One region of the Streptomyces sp. NPDC102283 genome, then DNA from elsewhere that is predicted to be linked to it. Evidence: riboswitches for the same ligand, from Rfam matches in the RefSeq annotation. Region 1 holds a riboswitch; each other region holds the start of a gene.

Region 1 (3,197 bases):
CGTCCACGTCCGTGAAGTTCGACATCAGCGGTACCGCGCAGACCGCCACCCGCAGCACGTCCTCGCCGTGCGGGGGAGCCACGACCGACTCCCGCACCGCACCCCGCAGGGACACCCGCAGACCGTCCTCCTCGTCGATGCCGAGCCCGTGGGCGTACGGCAGCACCCCGTACGTCCGCCGCCCGGTCAGCTCGAACAGCATGTCCAGGCCCGGCTCCAGCAGCGAGACGTCGCCCCGGAACTTGTTCACCAGATAGCCCGCGACGAGCGCCTGGTCCTCCGCGCCCAGCAGTGCCGTCGTCCCGAAGAAGGAAGCGAAGACCCCGCCCCGGTCGATGTCCCCGACCACCAGGACCGGGAACCTCGCGGCCCGCGCGATCCCCATGTTCACGATGTCCGTGCGCCGCAGATTGATCTCGGCCGGGGACCCGGCTCCTTCGCAGATGACCGCGTCGTACGTGGCCCGCAGCTGCTCCAGGCAGTCCGTCACCGTCCCGAGCAGCGCCTCCTGACGGCCCCCGTGGTACCCCCGGGCACTCATCTCGCCGACCGGTTTCCCCATCAGGACCACCTGGCTGGACCGGTCGCTGCCGGGCTTCAGCAGCACCGGGTTCATCAGAGCCGTCGGCTCCACCCGGGCGGCCTGCGCCTGCATCGCCTGGGCCCGCCCGATCTCCGCGCCCTGGCGGGTCACGAAGGAGTTCAGGGACATGTTCTGGGCCTTGAAGGGCGCGACCTTCACGCCCCGGCGCACCAGCCACCGGCAGATGCCCGCCGTGACGACGCTCTTGCCCGCGTCCGATGTGGTCCCCGCGACCAGCAGTCCGCCGCTCATGTCCGCTCCCGTTCCCGTACCGCGTTCCCTGCCGGACCGTTCATGACCGTCCCCGTCCCCGCCTCTGCCCCGCGGCCATCCGCCCGGCGACCAGCCGGCCCACCACGCACACGCCGAGGGCCAGCGTGCTCACCCGGCGCGACAGCCGTACCGCGCGTTCGATGTCCGCGCCCCGCACGTCCCGTCCGGACTCCCCGTTCAGCACCGGCCGGTGCTCGACGCGCCCCGCGTACGCCAGGGTCCCGCCCAGCCGTACGCCGAGCGCCCCCGCGAACGCGGCCTCCACCGGCCCCGCGTTCGGGCTCGGGTGGCGCCCCGCGTCCGTCCTCCAGGCGCGCACGGCCTCCCGGGGCCGCCCGCCCGCCGCCACGGCCAGCGCGGCCGTCAGGCGGGCGCCGGGCCACCCGGCGAGGTCGTCCAGGCGGGCCGAGGCCCAGCCGTAGCGGCGGTAGCGGGGCGACTTGTGGCCGACCATCGCGTCGAGCGTGTTCACGGCCCGGAAGCCGACGAGCCCCGGAACCCCGCCGATCGCCCCCCACACCAGTGCGCCGACGACGGCGTCCGAGGTGTTCTCGGCGACCGACTCGACGACCGCGCGGGCGATCCCGGGACCGTCCAGCGCGTGCGGATCGCGCCCGCACAGATGCGGCAGCCGCTCCCGCGCCACCTCCAGGTCCCCGGCGGCCAGGGCGCCGCCGATGGCGCGCGCCTCCCGCCCCAGCGACGTCCCCCCGACCACGGACCAGGCGGTGGCGGCGGTCAGCGCGACGGCGAGCGCGGGGCGTCCCCGGACGGCGCGCGCGCTCAGCGCGGCGGCCCCCACGGCGCCTCCGGCGCACACGAGGGTGTGCAGGGCGCCCGCGGCCCGGTCGTCACGCCACAGACGGGTCTCGGCCCGCGCCGCGGCGCGGCCGAATCCGGCGACGGGGTGACCCCGACGGGGGTCGCCGAGCAGGGCGTCGGCGATCATCCCGGCCGTGGCGCCGTACGCGAAGACGCGGTCGGCACGCACGGCTCAGCCGGTCGCGGGGAGGGATGTTCCGGCGCGAGGGCCTGTCGTGGGGGGCACGGGAAGCGGCGCACGGCGGCCGGGCATGGCGTATGTCCTCACTCAGGGTCCGCGCCCTGGTTCGACGTGACCGGCGACGAGAGTCTCCTGGCTTCCGGATCCGCAGTTCCCCCGGCCTTCCAGTCCGCGTGTCGCGGGCCGTGACGTTCCGGTGTGGGGGAGTGCTCCCCGGTGACAGTGGCGGGACCGCGCCGGATTCGCACCGGCTTCCTCTGCTGTCGCCGTAAATGGCTCCGGCAGTCCACCACGCCCCGCGAACAGCCGTCAACTCGCTGTTGACCTGCGAGGCTCCACTGTGCGCAGACGCACATCGGGCCGGACACAGGAGGGTGTGTCCGGCCCGAAGGAGTGCGAGGTGCGGGGTCAGGCGACGATCAGGTAGATCCCGTACGAGACCGCCGCGACGCACAGCGCGAAGCAGGCGTACGCGCCGGTGCGCGCCAGCGCCACCGACCCGCCGGAAGCGCTGCTTCCGGCCGTGGCGGACTGCTTGGAGAGGGCGACGATGCCCAGGGTGAAGAGGCCGACCAGCGCGACGGTGACCACCAGGCTGACACCGAAGACGGAGGCGAGAGCTGCCCAGTCGATTTTCATGCGGATCTGTCCTTACACCTTGGCCGGCGGCCGGGCCGGGTCGTCGGGCGCCGAGGCGGGGGCCGGGATGGTGGATGCGAGGTCGGAGGCCGGGCCGCCGATGGGCGGCGGCTGGACCGCCGCCATGGCGGTGGTGACGACGCCCTGGGGCTCGTCGTCGTCCGTGTCGTTGACGTTGGTGTGGTCGACCGGCTGGCGGCGCGAGGCCACCCAGATGGCGAACGAACCGCCCACCAGGATGACCGCCGTGACGGCGATGCCCCAGGGGCCCTGCTTGGTCAGGAACTCGGCGCCCGCACCGATCAGACCGGCCGCCGGGAGCGTCAGCCCCCAGGCGACGAACATCCGGGTGGCGGTGGACCAGCGGACCACGCCCCCCTTGCGGCCGAGGCCCGCGCCCATGACGGCACCGGAGCAGGACTGGGTGGTGGAGAGCGAGAAGCCGAGGTGCGAGGAGGCCAGGATGACCGTCGCCGCGCTGGTCTGGGCGGCGAAGCCCTGCGGCGGCTGGAGGTCGGTCAGGCCCTTGCCCATCGTGCGGATGATGCGCCAGCCGCCGAGGTAGGTGCCGAGCGCGATGGCCACACCGGCGGAGACGATGACCCACATGGGCGGGTTGGAGCCGGGGGCCAGGACACCGCTGGTGACCAGCGCCAGGGTGATGATGCCCATCGTCTTCTGGGCGTCGTTGGTGCCGTG
Region 2 (3,197 bases), on a different contig from region 1:
TCGACCCGGCGCATGAACTCGTCCGGGATCCAGTGGGCCAGGTTGAGGTTGTGCGTACGCCGCTGGTCCTCGCCCGTGTTGTCGCGGAGCTCCAGGAACTCCTCGATGTCCGCGTGCCAGGTCTCCAGGTAGACCGCCGCCGCGCCCTTGCGCCGGCCGCCCTGGTTCACCGCCGCCACGGAGGCGTCCAGCGTCTTCAGGAACGGCACGATGCCGTTCGAGTGCCCGTTGGTGCCCCGGATCAGCGAACCCCGGGCGCGGATGCGGGAGTACGACAGACCGATGCCGCCCGCGTGCTTGGAGAGCCGCGCCACCTGGTGGTAGCGGTCGTAGATCGAGTCCAGCTCGTCCTTCGGGGAGTCCAGCAGATAGCAGGAGGACATCTGCGGGTGCCGGGTGCCGGAGTTGAAGAGCGTGGGGGAGGAGGGGAGGTAGTCCAGCCGGCTCATCAGCCCGTACAGCGAGGCGACCTCGTCCAGCGCCCGCACCGACTCGTCCTCGGCGAGGCCCGCGGCCACGCGCAGCATGAAGTGCTGCGGGGTCTCGATGACCTGCCGGGTGATCGGGTGGCGCAGCAGGTAGCGGCTGTGCAGCGTGCGCAGACCGAAGTAGCCGAAGCGGTCGTCGGCGCCGTCCGCCAGGGCCTGCTCGACGAGCCGGTCGAGGGAGGCCGCGTGGAGCGCGACGAAGGCGGCGGTGCGGTCCGCGATCAGGCCCTCGCGATGGCCCACGGCGACCGAGGCGGAGAAGGACGTCGCGCCCTGGCCCGCGGCCTCGTCGGCGATCGTGCGGGTCAGCAGCCGGGCGGCCAGCCGGGAGTACGCCGGGTCCTCGGAGATGAGCCCCGCGGCGGCCTCGGTGGCCAGCGAGCGCAGTTCGGCCTCGTCGGAGCGGGCGTTGCGTCCGCGCAGCGCGGCGGCGGCGACCCGTCCGGGGTCGGTGTCGGGAAGATCGACGGTGAGGTCGGTCAGGGTCCGCAGCAAAGCGGTCCCGGGTCCGTCGTTCGTGCCTGTTCCGGACGTGGTGGAGGCAGCGGATTCGGTGGCTGAAACCGGATCGGCGGGCGCGATGGTCACGGGGCTTTCCCTCGCTCGGCAGGGGCCGGCGGAAGGCGGGGAGCCGGGCAGCGCGAAACCCGGGGCAGGGCAGCACAGCGACGGCGTCCACCGGCCTATCCGCGAGGCCCGGACGTCTGGCGTCCGGTTCGGTCGAGCCGGACGCGCTGTCGACAGGTCTTCGGACTTGCGGGTGTGCAAAAGCACACCGATCACACCGTTGCGGGACAGTTCCGGATTCGCACCGGATTCCCCTGCGGCGACAGCGAGGTCGAGCATACATGTGGGGGCCGCCGGATGAAGCGGCCCCCACATGTTGTGTCGCGACGATTCAACACACCCCTCAGGAGGGCGCTCCCAGCTCCAGCCGGAAGGTCAGGAGCCGCAGCCCCGGCACCGGTTCCCAGTCCCGTTCGGGGGTCCGCGCGAAGCCGAGCCGACGGTAGATCCTATGGGCTCCGAGCATGGCCGGCTGCGTCGACAGGGCCAGCGCCCGCACGCCCTCGGTGGACCGGGCGCGCTCGACGCACGCCCGCACGAGAGCCTCTCCCACGCCCCGTCCACGCCCCTCGCGGGCCACCGCGAGCATCCGGAACTCGGCCTCGTCCGGGCCCGCGATGTCGCGCCACGACGTGCCGGGTGCGGCATAGGTCACACCGCCGAGCACCGCCCCGTGCGCGTCGAGCGCGACGAGGACCTCGGCCTCGGCCGCCCGTTGCTCCACCGCCCGCAGCTTGAGCAGATACGGGTCCCGCGGGCCGTCCAGCAGATCGTCGCCGAGATACGCCTCGGCGATGATCTCGCCGAGGACGGCGTACTCGTCGGGCTCCGCCGCCCTGATCGTCAGATCCATCAGCCACTCGCTCCCATGTCAGCCACTCGCTCCCACGTCGTTGTTCGGGGCGCCGTCGCCCACCGGCGGCAGATCACCGCGCTCGACCGGCGGCTGCCCGGGGGCGTCGTCGGCCGGCGGCAGCACCTGGTCCAGCTCGTGGTCGTCGGCGCGGTGGGCGGCCCGCGCCGCCGACCGCAGCGTCGCCCGGTCCACCTCTTCGGGCGCCCCGCTCACGGTGACCACCAGCCCGCCCTGTTCCCAGGCGTACGCGTGGCCCGACTCCGTGGCCCGGTACCACTGTTCGCCGTCCCGCTCACAGGTCACCAGGGGCTCCTGTCCGCCGGCGGGCGCGGGGTCCTTCGTGCAGTCGGCCCCGGCGTGCGCCCGGCGCTCCACCCGCAGGTGGAGCTGCCCGCCGTCAGGCGTGGTGTAGACGCTGCCGAACCCGTCGTCGCCGACCACCCCGACCGACTGGCGAGCCAGGGCGTACCCCGGGACCTGGGTCACCCACACGTGCTCCGCGACGGTCTGCACGGCCAGCGCCCGCGCCTCCAGCTCCGCCCGGTCGGGCGCCGGCTCCGCCGATCCGCCCTGCGCCGCCTCCGCGTCGGGCGCCACCTCGGTGCCGCAGCCCGTCGCCGCCGCCAGGGCCAGCGTCAGCGCCAGGGCCGTGAGTACGGGACGGAGCCGGGGCGGCCGGGCATACGAAGTCATGGGCACATCCTTTCGTACGGTGAGGGCTTCGCGCACCGGGAAAACGAGCGGCGCCCGGGCTCGTGCGAGGGCGTGAAAAGGGGCCGCCGCGCCTCTGGAAGGGGTGCGGCGGCCCCGATCGCCGGGTGGTGGTGCTCAGCAGCAGCGGAAGCCCTCGCGGGGATCCGCCTCGCGGGCGTCCATGCGGCTGCGTTCGAAGGCGCGACGGGTCATCACCGGGGTGTCCGGATCGTGGGTCCTCGCGTGCGCCACATAGCGGTCGTACGTGGACTCGCCGGTCAGCTCACGGACGTACCAGCGGATTCGTCCGGCCACGCGGCGTACCTCCGCGACCGTCATGTCCGGCTCCCCGTCTCCGCCTCCTCCTTGCGGATGCCGCCCTCGGGGCCGACGCCGGCGGCGACCAGTTCGGCCTTCTCCTCCTTGGTCGCGAAGAGTGAGGCCGGGGCGACGAGCTTGGACTCGACGTACGGCGTCTCGTGGAGCTTGACGCTCTCCGGGTCGCGGATGGCCTTGTAACAGACCCGCCCGGCGTCCACGAGCACCACGATGATGAGGAGCGCGAAGAGCGCGCTCAGTACCCCGTCGACGGT
Region 3 (3,197 bases), on a different contig from region 1:
GGACCCCGGACGAGATCCTGGTCTCCGGCCCGCTCGACGAGGTGGCGGGCCGGGTCAGCCGACTGCGCGCGGAGGCCCGCGAACGGCACGGCTGGATCATGGACACCTACCTGCTGAGCCGGCCGCCCGGCGCCGACGGCGACTGACGGCCGATGGCTGACGGGTCCACGTCGAGGCGCGGGCAGCGGGGGCCTCCGCACCTCGTCGTCGGACCGGCCGAGGTGTCAGGAGGCGTCAGCGCCGGGTCTCGTGCGCCCTGATCACGCCGAGCCCGTGCCCCAGGCTCGGGCATTCGGCGGTGAGGTCGTCGCCCCGCACCAGGTAGTTGTGCACCCGGCCGTCCGCCGGTCGTTCGATCGCGCGATACAGCGTGCCGTTCACGGTGATCGTCCAGTCGTCGCCGTCCTGGGCCCACCCGACTGTCTTCTTCATCTGGCGTTTTCCGTTTCCTCGGTCGGCCTCGCCGCGGGTCGGCGGCCGTGTAGTGGGAAGAAGAACGGCTTGTGACGCTTGGTGGTTCCGCAGTCCCTACGCCATTCGGTTACATCTGTGTCACTGTCACGTCCAGTGGACGCGACCGACCTGACTGGCGGTCAGCACGACGCCGACGAACAGCCGAACGAGCGGAGAACGCGCGTAGCTCGACGCTGTGGCCCGCCGCGACGGAGTCCGACCCGGAGCCGGGGACGTACGCCGGACCGTGTCCCACGTCACCGTCCGAAGTACGAGCAACGGTGTGCGCGGGCCGGGCGTCCCCTTAGGCTGGCCGGTGCAGCTGGTTCGCCCTGTCCGCCAGGCGGGGTGTCGCAAGAGGGAACCCGGTGGGAATCCGGGACTGCCCCGCAGCGGTGAGTGGGAACGACCGCCGTCATACGCACTGGGCCCGGCCGGGTCTGGGAAGCGACGGCCAGTAGGTGTCTGCCCCGGCAGACGCGCCCGCGAGTCCGAAGACCTGCCCGTTGCCCGCACGCGACCGTTCGCGTGCGGAGATCTCGGTGACCTCGTGGGCGGGTCGGCGTAACCATCAGGCGGACGGACACGGATCCCGTGTCCCGGTCTCCGCCCGATGCGTCATCCCTTCGCGTCCGCGTCCCGTCCCGGGGTCTGTCCCGCAGACACGCTCGCGAAGGAGAGTCACGTGACAGCGAAGACCGCAGCCGCGGCAGCACGGGCCATCGTGTACGGCTACCCCCGGCAGGGCCAGAACCGTGAACTGAAGAAGGCCGTCGAGGGCTACTGGAAGAACCGCGTCGGCGCCGACGCCCTCCGGGAGACCGCCGCCGAGCTGCGCCGCGAGACCTGGCAGCAGCTCGCCGGGGCCGGCGTCCACGAGGTGCCGACCGGTGATTTCTCGTACTACGACCATGTCCTGGACACCAGCGTCATGGTCGGTGCCATCCCCGGGCGGCACCGCGAAGCGGTCGACGCCGACGCCCTCGACGGCTACTTCGCCATGGCCCGCGGCACGCAGGATGTCGCCCCGCTGGAGATGACGAAGTGGTTCGACACCAACTACCACTATCTGGTACCCGAGTTGGGGCCGGACACCGAGTTCACCGCTGAATCGGCCAAGCAGGTCGCGGAGTTCCAGGAGGCGCTGGCCCTCGGCCTGACCCCCCGGCCGGTGCTCGTCGGCCCCGTCACCTACCTCCTGCTCGCCAAGCCGGCCCCCGGCGTGGCCCCGGACTTCGAGCCGCTGACCCTGCTGGACCGGCTGCTCCCCGTGTACGCCGAGGTCCTCGCCGACCTGCGCGCGGCGGGCGCCGGGTGGGTGCAACTCGACGAACCCGCACTCGTCCAGGACCGCACCCCGGCCGAGCTGAACGCCGCCGCCCGCGCCTACCGCGAGCTCGGCGGACTCGCCGACCGGCCCCAACTGCTGGTCGCCTCCTACTTCGGCCGGCTCGGCGAAGCGCTGGCGGTCCTGGCCAAAGCCCCCGTCGACGGGCTCGCCCTCGACTTCACCGAGTCCGGCGCGGGGAACCTCGACGACCTCGCGGCGGCCGGCGGACTGCCCGGCAAGCGCCTGGTCGCCGGTGTCGTGAACGGCCGCAACATCTGGATCAACGACTACGAGAAGTCACTCGCCACCCTCGGCACCCTCCTCGGCCTCGCCGACCGGGTCGACGTCTCCGCCTCCTGCTCCCTGCTGCACGTCCCGCTGGACGCGGACGCCGAGCACGACATCGACCCGCGGATCGCCCGCTGGCTCGCCTTCGCCAAGCAGAAGACCGAGGAGATCGTCGTCCTGGCCCGCGGCCTGGGCGCGGGAACGGACACCATCGCGGCCGAACTCGCCGCCAACCGGGCCGACCTGGCTTCCCGCACCGACGCCGCGCTCACCCGCGACCCGGCCGTCCGCGCCCGCACGGCGGCCGTCACCGACGCGGACGGCCGCCGCTCCCAGCCGTACCCGGAACGCGCCGCCGCCCAGCGCGCCCACCTCGGGCTGCCGCCGCTGCCGACGACCACCATCGGCTCGTTCCCGCAGACCACCGAACTGCGCACCGCGCGCGCCGACCTGCGTGCGGGGCGGATCGACGAGGCCGGGTACGAGGAGCGCATCAAGGACGAGATCCGCGAGGTCCTCTCCTTCCAGGAGAAGGCCGGGCTCGACGTCCTGGTGCACGGTGAGCCCGAACGCAACGACATGGTCCAGTACTTCGCCGAGCGGCTCACCGGCTACCTCGCCACCCAGCACGGCTGGGTGCAGTCCTACGGCACCCGGTACGTCAGGCCGCCCGTCCTCGCGGGCGACATCTCGCGCCCCGAGCCGATGACGGTGCGCTGGACCACGTACGCGCAGTCGTTGACCGCACGCCCCGTCAAGGGCATGCTCACCGGTCCGGTCACCATGCTCGCCTGGTCCTTCGTCCGCGACGACCAGCCGCTCGGCGACACCGCGCGCCAGGTGGCCCTCGCCCTGCGGGACGAGGTGAACGACCTGGAAGCGGGCGGCACTTCGGTCATCCAGGTCGACGAGCCCGCACTGCGCGAGACACTGCCGCTGCGGGCGGCCGAGCACGCCGCGTACCTGGAGTGGGCGACGGAGTCCTTCCGGCTCGCCACCTCCGGGGTGCGGCCGGGCACCCAGATCCACACCCACATGTGCTACGCGGAGTTCGGCGACATCGTCCAGGCCATCGACGACCTCGACGCCGACGTCATCAGTCTGGAGGCGGCCCGCTCCCACATGC
Region 4 (3,197 bases), on a different contig from region 1:
CAGACCTACCGGAACGAACCCTGGCACTACGAACTGCGCGCGGAAGCGATCGACCGGGGTTGCCCGCGTATGTATGCCGACCCCGCCCAGGACCCGAGGATGCGACAGTGACCGGCAGCGAGCGAGGACGGACGATGACGCGGGTGGACACGGCCGGGACCGCACAGGGCCACGGGTATACGGCCGGGACGGCACAGAGCGACGTGAACACGGCCGGTCCCCGGCAGGGCGACACCGATCTCCGGGACGCGGACCCCGGGGAAACCGGCCCCCGGCACACCGGCGCGAGGGCAGGCACCTGGAAGCGCGGCCGGGTGCTCGCGGCGGCGTCGCTGCTGCTGGGCCTGCTCATGCTGTTGCACGCGAGCATCCCGAACCGGATCGGGAACCTCGGCAGCCTGGTGGAGACCTTCCTCCCGTGGTCCGGCCTGCTCGTCCCGCTGCTGCTGGGCGGGGCGCTGCTGCGCCGCTCCGTCCTCGCGGCCGTCGCGCTGCTGCTGCCGGCCGTCGTGTGGCTGAACCTCTTCGGCGGCCTGCTCAGCGACAAGTCCCACCCGGGCGGCGACCTCACCGTGGTCAGCCACAACGTCGGCGCCGACAACCCCGACGCGGCGGGAACCGCCCGCGCCCTGGTCGCCTCCGGTGCGGACGTGCTGGCACTCGAAGAGCTGGACCCGGGGGCCCGCAGGACGTACGAGAGGGAGCTGGCGACCACGTACCCGCACCACACGGTGCTGGGCACGGTCGGCGTGTGGAGCAGACTGCCGCTGTCGGACACCCGGCCGGTCGACGTCGAGATGGACGCGGGGCCGCTGGGGGACGCGAAGCCCGCCGACGTCAAGCTGGAGTACAACCGTGGGCTGCGCACCACGGTGGCCACGGACCACGGGCCCCTGGCGGTGTACGTGGCGCACCTCGGATCCGTACGGGTGAATCCCAGGGCGGGCCTCTCGTCGGGCCAACGGGACGCCGGCGCGCGGTCGCTCGGCCAGGCCCTCGCCGCCGAGCAGAACGATCGGGTGGTGCTGCTCGGCGATCTGAACGGCACCCTGGACGACCGCGCGTACGCGGGCATCACCTCGCGGATGCGATCGGCGCAGGAGGCGTCAGGCGACGGGTTCGGCTTCAGCTGGCCCGCCACGTTCCCGGTGGTGCGGATCGACCAGATCCTGGTCCGGGGCGTGGAGCCGGAGAGCTCGTGGGTACTGCCCGCGACCGGCAGTGACCACCTGCCGGTGGCGGCCCGCCTCAGCTGGTGAGACCGCGGAAGGTTTTGGGCGCGCCCGCAATTCTCGTACGTTCTCGGGGCGGGCGATCGGACCTTCCACGTCCTGCTGCGGTTCACCCGCCGCCGGGACGGGATGAACGCACGCGCTAGGCTGCGTTCCGCCACGGGGGAAGTCCGGTCGAAATCCGGCGCTGACCCGCAACGGTAGACGGAGCCCCCGGGTTCCGTGAGCCCGATCACCCGCGGCGGACAAGGCTCCTGACGATTCGCCGTGGACTGCGAATGGGCGCTGCGCGGGGCGGCCGCCGCCCGGGGCCGCTCCTCATCGCGCGACGCACGGCCCAAGGCGAAAGCGACCTGCCTGTGGCCACGTCTCTCGACCGCATACCCCCCAAGCCGTCGCGCCCCGCGCACCCCGGCACCGGACCGGCGCCACCCCGGCGCGTGCCCCTGCCGCTTCTCCTGGCCGGCCTGTGTGCGGCCCTGCCCCTCTCACTCGTCTGCGGAGCGGCACTCGGGGCGTCGGGGCTCTCCTGGGCGGAGGTGACGCGCTACCTGTGGGCAGGGCTGACCGGCGGAGCCATCGGCCCCGACGAGGTCCCCGGCTACACCATCGTCTGGGAACTGCGCCTGCCACGAGCCGTGCTGGCCGCCGTCGTCGGGGCCGGCCTGTCCGCCATCGGCGTAGCCGTCCAGGCCATGGTGCGCAACGCGCTGGCCGACCCGTTCGTGCTCGGCATCTCCTCGGGCGCGGCGGTCGGCGCCAACGCCGTACTCATCTTCGGGGCCTTGGGAGCGCTGGGCATCTGGGCCCTGTCCACGGCGGCGTTCCTCTCCGCGCTCCTCGCCATGCTGCTCGTGTACGCGGTCGCCCGCACCGAACGCGGACTGACCCCGCTCCGGCTCGTCCTGACGGGGACCGCGATGTACTACGGGTTCTCCGCCGTCACCACGTTCATGGTGTTCGCGGCCGAGCGCGGGGAAGCGGCCCGCTCCGCGATGATGTGGCTGCTCGGCAGCCTGAGCGGGGCCAACTGGGCCGCCGTGCCGATCGCCGCCGGAGCGGTGCTCGCCGGCCTCGCGCACCTCGGCTGGTCGGCACGGCGCCTGAACGCCCTCGCCATGGGGGACGAGACCGCCGCCGCCCTCGGGGTCGATCCCGGGAGGCTGCGCAAGGAGCTCTTCCTCGTCTCCGCGGCCGTGACCGGGGCGGTGGTCGCGGTGAGCGGGGCGATCGGCTTCGTCGGCCTGATGGTCCCGCACGCCGCACGGATGCTGGTCGGCGCGGACCACCGCCGACTCCTGGCCGTCGCACCCCTGGCGGGAGCCGTCCTGCTGATCTGGGTGGACATCCTCTCGCGCGTGGTGCTGGCGCCGGCCGAGCTGCCGGTGGGCGTCCTCACCGCGGTCATCGGCGTTCCCTGCTTCCTCCTCCTCATGCGCCGGCGCGCCTACTCCTTCGGAGGCATCTGATGCGGATCGACATCGACGCGCTCACCGTCGAGATCGCCGGTGCGCGGCTGGTGGACCAGGTCACCCTGGGCGCGGCCGACGGGCAGCTCGTCGGCCTGGTCGGTCCCAACGGCAGCGGGAAGTCGACCCTGTTGCGCTGCGTCTACCGGGCCCTGCGCCCATCGGCGGGCGCCGTCAGGATCGGTGGTGACGACCTCCACACCCTGAGCGCCCGGGAAGGCGCCCGGCGGCTGGCCGCCCTTCCGCAGGACGCGGTCGCCGAATTCGACTTCACCGTCGCCGAGATCGTCGCCATGGGGCGGCTGCCGCACCAGGGGCCGGTGGCCCGGGCATCCGACGAGGACCGCCGCCTCTGCGACGAGGCGCTGGCAGGGGTCGGCGCGGGACACCTGGCCGAACGCGGCTTCCTCAGCCTCTCCGGCGGCGAGCGGCAGCGCGTCCTGATCGCGCGCGCCCTCGCCCAGCAGCCCCGGGTCCTGGTGTTCGACGAACCCAC

Evidence for each region. Region 1 has a riboswitch for cobalamin ahead of ACIRJT_RS35545 (cobalamin biosynthesis protein). Riboswitches for the same ligand answer to the same signal wherever they lie in the genome.
Region 2: it holds a riboswitch for cobalamin, as region 1 does, so the genes downstream of both, ACIRJT_RS32525 (ribonucleoside-diphosphate reductase subunit alpha) here and ACIRJT_RS35545 (cobalamin biosynthesis protein) in region 1, are expected to answer to the same signal.
Region 3: it holds a riboswitch for cobalamin, as region 1 does, so the genes downstream of both, metE (5-methyltetrahydropteroyltriglutamate--homocysteine S-methyltransferase) here and ACIRJT_RS35545 (cobalamin biosynthesis protein) in region 1, are expected to answer to the same signal.
Region 4: it holds a riboswitch for cobalamin, as region 1 does, so the genes downstream of both, ACIRJT_RS31415 (FecCD family ABC transporter permease) here and ACIRJT_RS35545 (cobalamin biosynthesis protein) in region 1, are expected to answer to the same signal.

What each region holds. Positions count from the first base shown of each region.
Region 1 is NZ_JBIWLQ010000027.1:26,157-29,353, reverse strand. Features, by position in the region: gene ACIRJT_RS35550 (cobyric acid synthase) at 1-835, opposite strand, end outside; gene ACIRJT_RS35545 (cobalamin biosynthesis protein) at 876-1,847, opposite strand; cobalamin riboswitch at 1,985-2,118, opposite strand; gene ACIRJT_RS35540 (hypothetical protein) at 2,268-2,498, opposite strand; gene ACIRJT_RS35535 (anion permease) at 2,511-3,197, opposite strand, start outside.
Region 2 is NZ_JBIWLQ010000022.1:78,327-81,523, forward strand. Features, by position in the region: gene ACIRJT_RS32525 (ribonucleoside-diphosphate reductase subunit alpha) at 1-1,076, opposite strand, end outside; cobalamin riboswitch at 1,210-1,346, opposite strand; gene ACIRJT_RS32530 (GNAT family N-acetyltransferase) at 1,399-1,908, opposite strand; gene ACIRJT_RS32535 (hypothetical protein) at 1,927-2,604, opposite strand; gene ACIRJT_RS32540 (YbdD/YjiX family protein) at 2,740-2,943, opposite strand; gene ACIRJT_RS32545 (carbon starvation CstA family protein) at 2,940-3,197, opposite strand, start outside.
Region 3 is NZ_JBIWLQ010000021.1:3,710-6,906, reverse strand. Features, by position in the region: gene cobF (precorrin-6A synthase (deacetylating)) at 1-146, shown strand, start outside; gene ACIRJT_RS31870 (hypothetical protein) at 235-432, opposite strand; cobalamin riboswitch at 809-954, shown strand; gene metE (5-methyltetrahydropteroyltriglutamate--homocysteine S-methyltransferase) at 1,139-3,197, shown strand, end outside.
Region 4 is NZ_JBIWLQ010000020.1:74,325-77,521, reverse strand. Features, by position in the region: gene ACIRJT_RS31425 (M15 family metallopeptidase) at 1-111, shown strand, start outside; gene ACIRJT_RS31420 (endonuclease/exonuclease/phosphatase family protein) at 135-1,259, shown strand; cobalamin riboswitch at 1,365-1,491, shown strand; gene ACIRJT_RS31415 (FecCD family ABC transporter permease) at 1,592-2,701, shown strand; gene ACIRJT_RS31410 (ABC transporter ATP-binding protein) at 2,701-3,197, shown strand, end outside.